DNA from 2 places in the Thioalkalivibrio sp. ALMg3 genome. Region 1 is predicted to be linked to the other one. Evidence: predicted binding sites of a transcription regulator. Region 1 holds the regulator's gene; the other holds the start of a gene.

Region 1 (4,584 bases):
TCATCCACGTAATTCGTCTTGGTCAAATCCAGATCCAGGATCTCGGAGACCGAGGCCAGCGGGATCGCAAAACGCCGGCCGTCCAGAATCACCATCAGGGCGGGCAGGATCGCCAGGGTCAGGGGCAGCTTCACCCGCAGCGTGGTCCCTACGCCGATCTCGGAATCGATCTCGATGGTGCCGTTGAGCTGCGAGATCTTGGTCTTGACCACGTCCATGCCAACCCCGCGGCCGGAGACGTCCGAGATCTCGGTCTTGGTGGAGAATCCGGCCATGAAGATGACGTTGAAGGCCTCGCGATCGGTCATGCGTTCGGCCATCGCGGGCTCCATCAGCCCCTTCTCCACCACCTTCCGACGCAGGGCCTGCGGGTCCATGCCACCGCCGTCGTCCTTGATCAGCAGTGCGATGTGATCACCCTCCTGGGCCGCGCCGAGCACGACCGTACCCTTGCGCGACTTGCCCGCCGCCTCGCGCACATCGGGCGTCTCGATGCCATGGTCCACAGCATTCCGCACCAGATGCACCAGCGGATCGGACAGGGCCTCGACCAGATTCTTGTCGAGGTCGGTTTCCTCGCCGAAGATCTCCAGCTCGATCTCCTTGCCCAGATTCCGCGACAGATCGCGGATCACTCGAGGGAAGCGATTGAAGACCTTCTTCACCGGCTGCATGCGGGTCTTCATCACCGAGGTCTGCAGGTCGGAGGTCACCAGTGCCAGCGAACTGATCGCCTTGCCCAGTTCGTCGTCGACATGCTGCGAACGCAGCATGCTCAGCCGGTTTCGTACCAGAACCAGCTCGCCCACCAGGTTCATGATCTCGTCCAGGCGCTCGGTATCCACACGCACGGAGGTCTCGCCCTGCGGAGCCGAGCGCCCACCGGCCTCGGCCCCGCCGGCGCGGGCACTACCGCCGCCCTGCCCACCGGCAGCCGCCGGTTCCGGCGTTACCGCTTTTTCCGGCTCGGGCGCCACGGCCGCGGGCTCGGTCGGCAGTGGATCCGCAGGGGCGTCCGCAGCCGGTTCGGGCGATGCCGGACCTCCGCCCTTGGCCTGCAACTCGTCCAGCAAATTCTCGAACTCGTCGTCGCTGATCAGATCACCGCCCGAGTCTTCGCTGGCCCCGGCGTCGCCCGGCACGGCCGCGTCCACGGGTGCCGGGGCCCCGTCACCATGCAACGTATCCAGCAGGGCCTCGAACTCGTCGTCCGTGATCTCCTCCCCACCGCCCACCATGGCGTCGCCGGGGGCCGAGGCCTGTGGCTCGGGGACGGGCTCCGGTTCAGGCGCGGGCGGCGCCCCGGCGGTATCTCCGGCGACATCTTCGTTTTTTGCCATGCGCCGCAGGTCCTCGACCACCGCGGCATCGGCGGGGGTCGGGTCCACTCCGGAACGCAGATCCCCGAACATGACGTTCAGGGAGTCCAGCACGCGGAGCATGGTGTCCATCAGATGGCTATCGGCACGGCGTTCGCCGTTGCGCAGCAGATTGAAGACGTCCTCGGCGTGATGACACACCGTCACCAGCGCATCCAGGCTCAAGAACCCGGCGCCCCCCTTGATGGTGTGGAAGCTTCGAAAGACCGCATTCAACAGATCCCGGTCGTCCGGGTTCTGTTCCAGGTCGATGAGTTGCTCGTTGAGCCCCTCCAGCAGTTCCCCGGCCTCGATCAGGAAGTCCTGAAGGATCTCGTCATTGGGGTCGATGGCCATTCAGTCTCTCCGGTCCCGTGGCGCCAGTCGTATGGGGGGCACTGCTAGAAGCCCAGGCTTGATAGCAGATCGTCCACCTCGTCCTGTCCTTGAACGACATCTGCGCTGGAATCTTGAGTCTTGGGCACACTGGGGCCGTGACCCTTGCGGTCCGCCTCGCGGTCTTCTTCGCCACGATCCAGGGACGCCTCGGCCGCTTCGACCTGCTCCATGCGCCCGCTGGAGAGCCGAATCAGGGTAACGAGGTTCTCTTCGAGGTCAGTCACCAACTGGATCACCCGGCGAATCACCTGGCCGGTAATGTCCTGATAACTTTGTGCCATCAGCACCTCGGAGAGCAGCCGCCGCAACTCCTCGGCGTCCTCGCCCGCCTGCCCGAAGAAGCTGTCCAGCTCACGCGCGAAATCGCGGAATTCGTCCACCGAGAGCTGCCGGTTGCGAAACCGCGTCCATTTGGCGGTCAAGTCGGCCGCCTGCTGGCTGAACGACTCGGCGATCGGCAGGCTCGACTCGATGGCGCCCATCGTGGCGTGCGCGGCCTGCTCGGTCATGGTGACCACGTAGTTCAGGCGTTCCTTCGCATCCGGGATCTCCGCCTGCGTCAGCTCCACCAGACGCGAGTCCCCACGGAAACTCTGCAAGGCCTCGTGAAGGTCGCGCGTCAGCTTGCCCAGTTCATCGAAGAGCTCGCGGTCGTAAGGACGCGCAAGATCCTGCACCAGCGCGCGCGCCGCCGCGTCGTCGCCCGCCTCGAGCGTCTGCACCAGTTGTCGGGCCAGCTCGAGCTGGCCGTCGCGTGGGGGGTGTTCCTGTTCAGTCATGAGGAGCCTCTTGCTGGTACGGCGCCGAAGGAGCCGGGTCACGCCCACCCGCGCAAGCGAGACGGACGTCGTCCGTATTCACCACCGGGCGATCCTTAGCCCTGTGCTTCAATACGTTCGAAGATCTTGTCGATCTTTTCCTTCAGCGTTTCGGCGGTAAACGGCTTGACCACATAACCGTTCACACCCGCCTCCGCGGCCTCCACGATCTGGTCGCGCTTGGCCTCGGCCGTCACCATCAGCACCGGCATCGACTTCAGGTTGGCATCCGCCCGGACGGCCTTCAGCAGGTCGATGCCCGGCATGTTGGGCATGTTCCAGTCGGTAATCAGGAAGTCGAAATCACCATTTTGCAGCATCGGCAGCGCGGTGCTGCCGTCGTCGGCTTCCTGCGTATTATTGAAGCCAAGATCGCGCAAGAGGTTCTTGATAATGCGCCGCATCGTGGAAAAATCGTCCACGATGAGAATTTTCATTCCCTTGTCCACACGTCACTCCGGGATTCGTAAGGTGAGTTTTAGAATAACTGCAAAGCCGCGCCGTCTTCGAGCCACGACCCCATGCGCGCGCGCAGCCGAATGACCGCCTGGCTGCGAATCTGGCTCACGCGCGACTCGGTCACGCCCAGAACAGCCCCGATCTCGCGCAGATTCAGTTCTTCGGTGTAATACAGCGAAAGCACCAGGCGTTCGCGTTCAGGCAGATCCCCAAGGGCCTCGGCCAACTCCTCGCGAAACTCGCCAGCCTCAAGGCTACGCGACGGCGAGACTTCCTGCCCCTCGATCACGCGATCGGCCCCGTCATCCCCGCCACCCAGATCGTCCAGTGCAAACAGATGGGCCCCGGCGTGGTCCTTGAGCATGTCGTAATAGTCATCGATAGGCACGTCCAGCTCGGCCGCCACCTCGCTCCCACGCGCCGCACGCCCCTCGCGGGCCTCGACACTCTGGATCGCGGCGGCAATACGCCGGCTGTTGCGATGCACCGAACGTGGCGTCCAGTCACTGCGACGCAACTCGTCGATCATCGCGCCGCGGATGCGGATTCCGGCGTAGGTGGCAAAGGTCGCCCCCTGCCCGCCCTCGAACTGCCGCGCCGCCTCCAGCAGACCGATCATGCCGGCCTGGATCAGGTCATCGACCTGGACCGAGGCCGGTAGACGGGCCATCAGGTGGTGCGCAATGCGATGCACCAGTTCAACGTGATCGGCAATCAGCTTCTCGTGTCCACCGGTCGCGGTGGACGTCGCCTGGTAGCCGGAAAGGCGATTACGCGTCGTCATCATGCGCTCTGCAGCATTCGTTCCACGAAGAACCCGACGCCCCCGTGGTCACCCCCACCGACTGGCCAGCGATCCACCGTGTGTGCCAGGTCGGCAAACGCCTTGCCAGCCGGACTGCCGGGATACTGCTGAACCACCGGCGCCCTTTTCTGCACGGCCTTGCGCAGATGTTCGTCCATGGGGATATAGCCGGCCAGGTCCAGGACCACCTCCGGCAGGTACTTGCCGCAGACGGTATTGAGTTTCTGCATCAGCCGCTCCGCCCCCTCGCGTCCGCTGACCATGTTCGTGACCATGCGGAAACGCCGCAGGCCGTGGTCACGGTGCAGCACCTTGATCAAGGCATAGGCATCGGTAATCGAAGCCGGCTCGTCGCAGACCACCACCAGGGTCTCCTGTACCGCCCGGCAGAACGAAGTCACCGACTCCTGCAGGCCTGCGGCGGTGTCCACGATCAGGACATCCAGCGGCCTGCGGTAGGCGCTGAAGGCATGGATCAGCCCTGCGTGCTCCGCCGGCGTGAGGTTCGCCATCGCCGCGATACCGGAGGCCGACGGGACCACCTTCACCCCGTCCGGCCCCTGGACCAGGACATCGTCCAGGCTGTCCACCGCGCCGGTCACCAGATCATGCAGGGTGCGCTCCGGGCGCATCCCGAGCAACAGGTCCACGTTGGCCAGGCCCAGATCCGCATCGAACAGCATCACCTCGCGGCCCAACCGGGCCAGGCCGACCGCCAGATTGACCGACACGTTGGTCTTCCCGA
Region 2 (4,584 bases), on a different contig from region 1:
CCGCGCCCCGATTGCAGCCCCGGCTGCAACAAGCATTGGCGGCCTTTCGGCGCGACTGGCCGGCCTGGCATCCACGGTTCCTGCCGGACACGACCGCAGCCATGGTGAGCGAAGTCCTTGGGGATCAGGATGCGGAGGGAGATTGTCCCTTGCCGCCGGTTGACCCGGTGGCGGATCTGAAGGAGGTCCGAGCCTTTTCCCAGCGGGCGCGGCCCCTGGAGTGGGCGCTTCCCGCGTTGCTGCGGCAGTTGGCGGTGGCGCCGCCGGACGAGCCGGAAGGTCAGCTGCTCGAGGCGAGCCTGGCGCAGCCCATCGACTGGGACCGACTGGCACGCGAGCTGGAGGTTTCCGGGCGGCGCGGCGTCACCCGAAGGTTGCGTCGCGCCGCCCGGAACTGGCTGGAGGCCCGGAGCCTGTAACCCGCCCGGTCAGAGCCGGAACTGGGCCAGTGCCTGCTGGATCTCCTTCTCTACCTGCTTGAGCTCGTCGGAGGCGGCGCTGACGCGGTCGGCGGTATTAGCCGACTGATCCGCCTCGTCGGAGATCTGCACGATGTTGCGGTTGATGTCCTCGACTACCGTGCTCTGTTCGCGCGAGGCGACCGCGATCTGCTCGGTCATCTCCACGATCGTGGTCACCGACTGGCGGATCTGTTGCAGGGCACCGTTCACCTCGGAGGTGTGCTCCATGGTGGCCTCGGCCTCTTCCTGGCCGTGCTGCATGGCCTTCACCGCGCTGGTGGTGGCGGACTGCAGGCGCGCGATCATGGTCTCGATCTCGTCGGTGGATTCCTGCGTACGGGTCGCCAGCTTGCGTACCTCGTCGGCCACCACCGCGAAGCCGCGGCCGTGTTCACCGGCGCGGGCGGCCTCGATGGCCGCGTTCAGGGCCAGCAGGTTGGTCTGTTCGGCCACGCCGCGGATCACCTCGAGGATGGTCCCGATCTGTTTCGAGTCCTCGCCCAGCTTGGCCACGGTGTCGGCCGCCTGTTCGACCGTCCCGAGCAGCGAGGCCATGGACTCGATGTTCTTGCTCATCACCTCGGAGCCGTTGTTCACTGCATTCCCGGCCTCCTGGCCCGCCTGGGAGGTCGCATCGGTGTTGCGGGCGATCTCCTCGGCGCTGCTTTGCAGTTCGTTGATCGCGGTGGCGACGCGGTCGGTCTCGTCGCGCTGGCGCGAGACGGCCTCGCGGGCCTGGTAGGCCTCCTGGTTCAGGTTCTCGGTGGCGCGATTCAGCGTCTCGGTGCCGCCGCGGGCATTGCCGATGGCCTGGGCAATCTTGTCGGTGAAGCGGTTGAAGGCCCGGCCCAGCTGTGCGGTTTCGATCAGGCCGTTCTCGTCCAGGCGGCGGCTCAGGTCGCCGTCGCCGTCCGCGATCTCCTCGAGTGCCGCGGTCGAGTGGGCCAGGGCGCGCCGGACCACCAGGATGATGAACACCGCGCCGGCCAAGCCCAGAATCACGCCAATCAGGGCCAGTACGCCCTGGGTGGTCTGGGTCGCGCGCATGTCGGCGGTCAGGGCGGCGGCGCTGCGCTCGGCGCGATTGGTAATCCGCTCGCTGAGTCCCTGCAGGTGGTCACGCGCCTCGATCAGCACGGGCCCGATCTCGGTACGGATCAGGTAGGCGTCTTGCAGCGCCTGTTCGCTGCCGTGGATCTCGATCAGGTCATCCAGCGCCGTGTTCTGGGTGTCCAGCGCCCCCTGAAAGTCCTCCAGCGCGATCTGCTGTTCGAAGTCCAGCTCGTCGAACTGGTCCATCAGCTGTGCGGTGATGTCGTTGGTGCGAGTCGCGAACAGTCGGACATTCTCGCGGAAGGCATCGTCACGGAAGGCGATAAAACCGCGCAGGTTCGAGGTGACCTGCACCACCGACATGCGCAGGTCATGCAGGGTGTCGAGACGATCCCAGGACCGCTGGAAGCGCGGGAGGCCCATCTCGGCGCTGATCATCATGTTGGTCTGCTGGGTCATCTCGCGGCTGGCAGGGTTGGCCCGGGCATTGGCGATTCCCAGCGCCGGCATGTTTTCGGCGGCGTTTTCGGCAACCTCGATCAGTCGGTCCTCGAAGCTGGCGAACTGGTTGACCAGGCGGCGGACCTCGGTTGCGCTGGCGGACAGTTCCTCGTCGGCAGCGATCACCGGGTTGTCGTTCAGGGCGCGGGTTGCGCCATCGAGGTCACGCATCGCGTTTTGCCACGCGTCGCGGTGGGACTGCTCCTCGCTCATCAGGTAGAACCCGAGAAACGCAGCGCTCTCCTGCAGCAATTGCTCGACGTCATTGACCCGGGCCACCGCCGGGTAGTCGGCCTGGGTGAGCTGTTCAACCCCTTGGCTGCCCGTACTCATCGCGCGCAGGGCCAGCAGGGAGTTGATGATCAGGATGGCGACCACCAGGCCAAAGCCGGCAATCAGCAGCCCCCGAATGGAGAGTTTGTCCAGCATGCGATGACTCCTTCTGGGCGCCTTGTGTCCGGCGCTTCACGAACCGGCCGCGGCCATTACGACCGCGGACTCGAAAGGTGGTGATTCAACCCCTGTTACGGCCGGCCGCGCTCAGAGTTGAGCCGGTTATTCAGGGAGTCGCCGGAGGGTGGACGTGCCGGGGCTTAGTCGGATTCCAGCTGTTCCCAGCGCTCGTAGCAGTGGGCCAGTTCTGACTCGACGGTTTCGAGCCGCGCCTGCAGTTCGCGCATGCGGTCACCGTCGCGCAGGGCATCCGGCTCGGTCATGGCCGTGGTCAGGCTTTGCTGTTCCTGTTCCAGGGCCTCGATCTGTGCCGGCAGGGCCTCCAGTTCGCGCGCGGTCTTGTAGGACCGTTTGCGTGGGATCGTCGGTGCCGGCTCGGGTGCGGGCGCCGCGGGTTTGGCCGCGGGCTCGGCCTTCGCGGTCGCTCCGGACTCGCCCTCCAGCAGGCGCCGGGTGACCCGTTCGGGCAGGTCGGACCAGCCGCCGACGAACTCCTCGACCGCGCCATCGCCCGGCAGGACCAGGGTGGAGGTCGCGACGTTGTCGAGGAAAGAGCGGTCGTGACTGACCACGATAACGGTGCCGGTGTACTCGATCAGCAGCTGCTCCAGCAGCTCCAGCGTCTCCACGTCCAGGTCGTTGGTCGGCTCGTCGAGCACCAGCAGGTTCGCCGGGCGCAGGAACAGCTTCGCCAGCAGCAGGCGGTTGCGCTCGCCCCCGGACAGCGCCGATACCGGCTGGCGGGCACGCGCGGGCGGGAACAGGAAGTCTTCCAGATAGGACAGGATGTGGCGGCTCTCGCCGTTGACCATGACCCGGTCGCGGCCCTCGCCGACCGCATCCTGAACCGTGGTCGCCTCGTCCAGACGGGCACGGGCCTGATCGAAGTAGGCGATCTCCAGCTGGGTCCCCAGCTTGACGCTGCCTGCGAGCGGCTCCATCTGGCCCAGGAGTCCGCGCAGCAGGGTGGTCTTGCCGGCCCCGTTGGGTCCGACGATGCCCAGGGCATCCCCGCGCTGCAGCAGCAGGTTCACGTCGCGCACGATGGGCGTGTCGTAGCCGAAATCGGCGTGTTCCGCCTCGATCACCAGGCGTCCGGAGCGCTGCTCCGGACTCAGCTTCATCTTTACCTGGCCGCCGCGTTCACGGCGTTCGGCACGCTTGCGACGCAATGCCTGGAGTGCCCGCACGCGGCCTTCGTTGCGGGTGCGTCGCGCCTTGATGCCCTGGCGCACCCAGACCTCCTCCTGGGCCAGCTTGCGGTCGAACTCCGCGCGCTGGGTCGCCTCCGTTTCCAGCCTTTCGGCCTGGCGCTCGCGGAAGGCCTCGATGGATGGTGGGTGCTCGTACAGATGCCCGCGGTCCAGCTCCAGGATGCGCGTGGCCACGCTCTCCATGAACTGGCGATCATGGCTGATGAACACCACGGTCAGTCCGCTCTCGATCAGGAACTGTTCCAGCCAGCGGATCGCGGCCACGTCCAGGTGGTTGGTGGGTTCGTCGAGCAGCAGCAATTGCGGGCGTTGCACCAGCTCGCGCGCCAGCCACACCCGTCGCTTCAGCCCGCCCGACAGCGCGGCGAACTGCGCCTCGGGATCCAGGCTCAGGTGCGAAATCGTGGTCTCTACCCGGTTCTGCAGGCTCCAGCCGTCGATGGCGTCGAGTTTCGATTGCACCGGCCCCATCTTGTCCAGGGCGTCCATGTCACCCGATGCAGCGGCCTGGCTCAGGTGGTGGAAGCGTTCCAGCAACCGGCCGGCCTCGCCGAGGCCCTCGGCGACCACGTCAAAGACCGTCCCTTCGATTCCGGGCGGTAGTTCCTGGGTCAGGTAGGCGGTGGTCAGGCCATCCTGGCGGGTCAGTTCGCCGGAATCGGCCTGGGCTTCGCCGGTGATGACCTTGAGCAGGGTGGACTTGCCCTCGCCGTTGCGCCCGGCGATCGCGACGCGTTCGCCGGGCTCCAGGCTCATGTTGACGCCATCGAGCAGGGAGGCCATGCCGTAGGCCAGGTGGATGTTGCGCAGGGTGAGAAGTGCCATTCGAATTCCGGTCGCGAGCAAGTGTTGTTGCGGGCGTCAAGACTATCACCTTGGCGTGCCGTAGCGCGCACCGTGAG

Evidence for each region. Region 1 encodes FliA, which starts transcription of late flagellar genes. Its sites were predicted from a motif close to GCTAAAGTTNNNNNNNNNNCNGCCGATA; they were not measured.
Region 2: F622_RS0110585 (methyl-accepting chemotaxis protein) is a predicted target of FliA. The motif match lies at 2,540-2,567, and genes of this name have one in related genera.

What each region holds. Positions count from the first base shown of each region.
Region 1 is NZ_KB906220.1:108,566-113,149, reverse strand. It holds gene F622_RS0102670 (chemotaxis protein CheA) at 1-1,715, opposite strand, end outside; gene F622_RS0102665 (protein phosphatase CheZ) at 1,760-2,536, opposite strand; gene cheY (chemotaxis response regulator CheY) at 2,632-3,012, opposite strand; gene F622_RS0102655 (RNA polymerase sigma factor FliA) at 3,054-3,821, opposite strand; gene F622_RS0102650 (MinD/ParA family protein) at 3,818-4,584, opposite strand, start outside.
Region 2 is NZ_KB906229.1:7,562-12,145, reverse strand. It holds gene F622_RS0110590 (GNAT family N-acetyltransferase) at 1-419, shown strand, start outside; gene F622_RS0110585 (methyl-accepting chemotaxis protein) at 429-2,444, opposite strand; gene F622_RS0110580 (ATP-binding cassette domain-containing protein) at 2,609-4,507, opposite strand.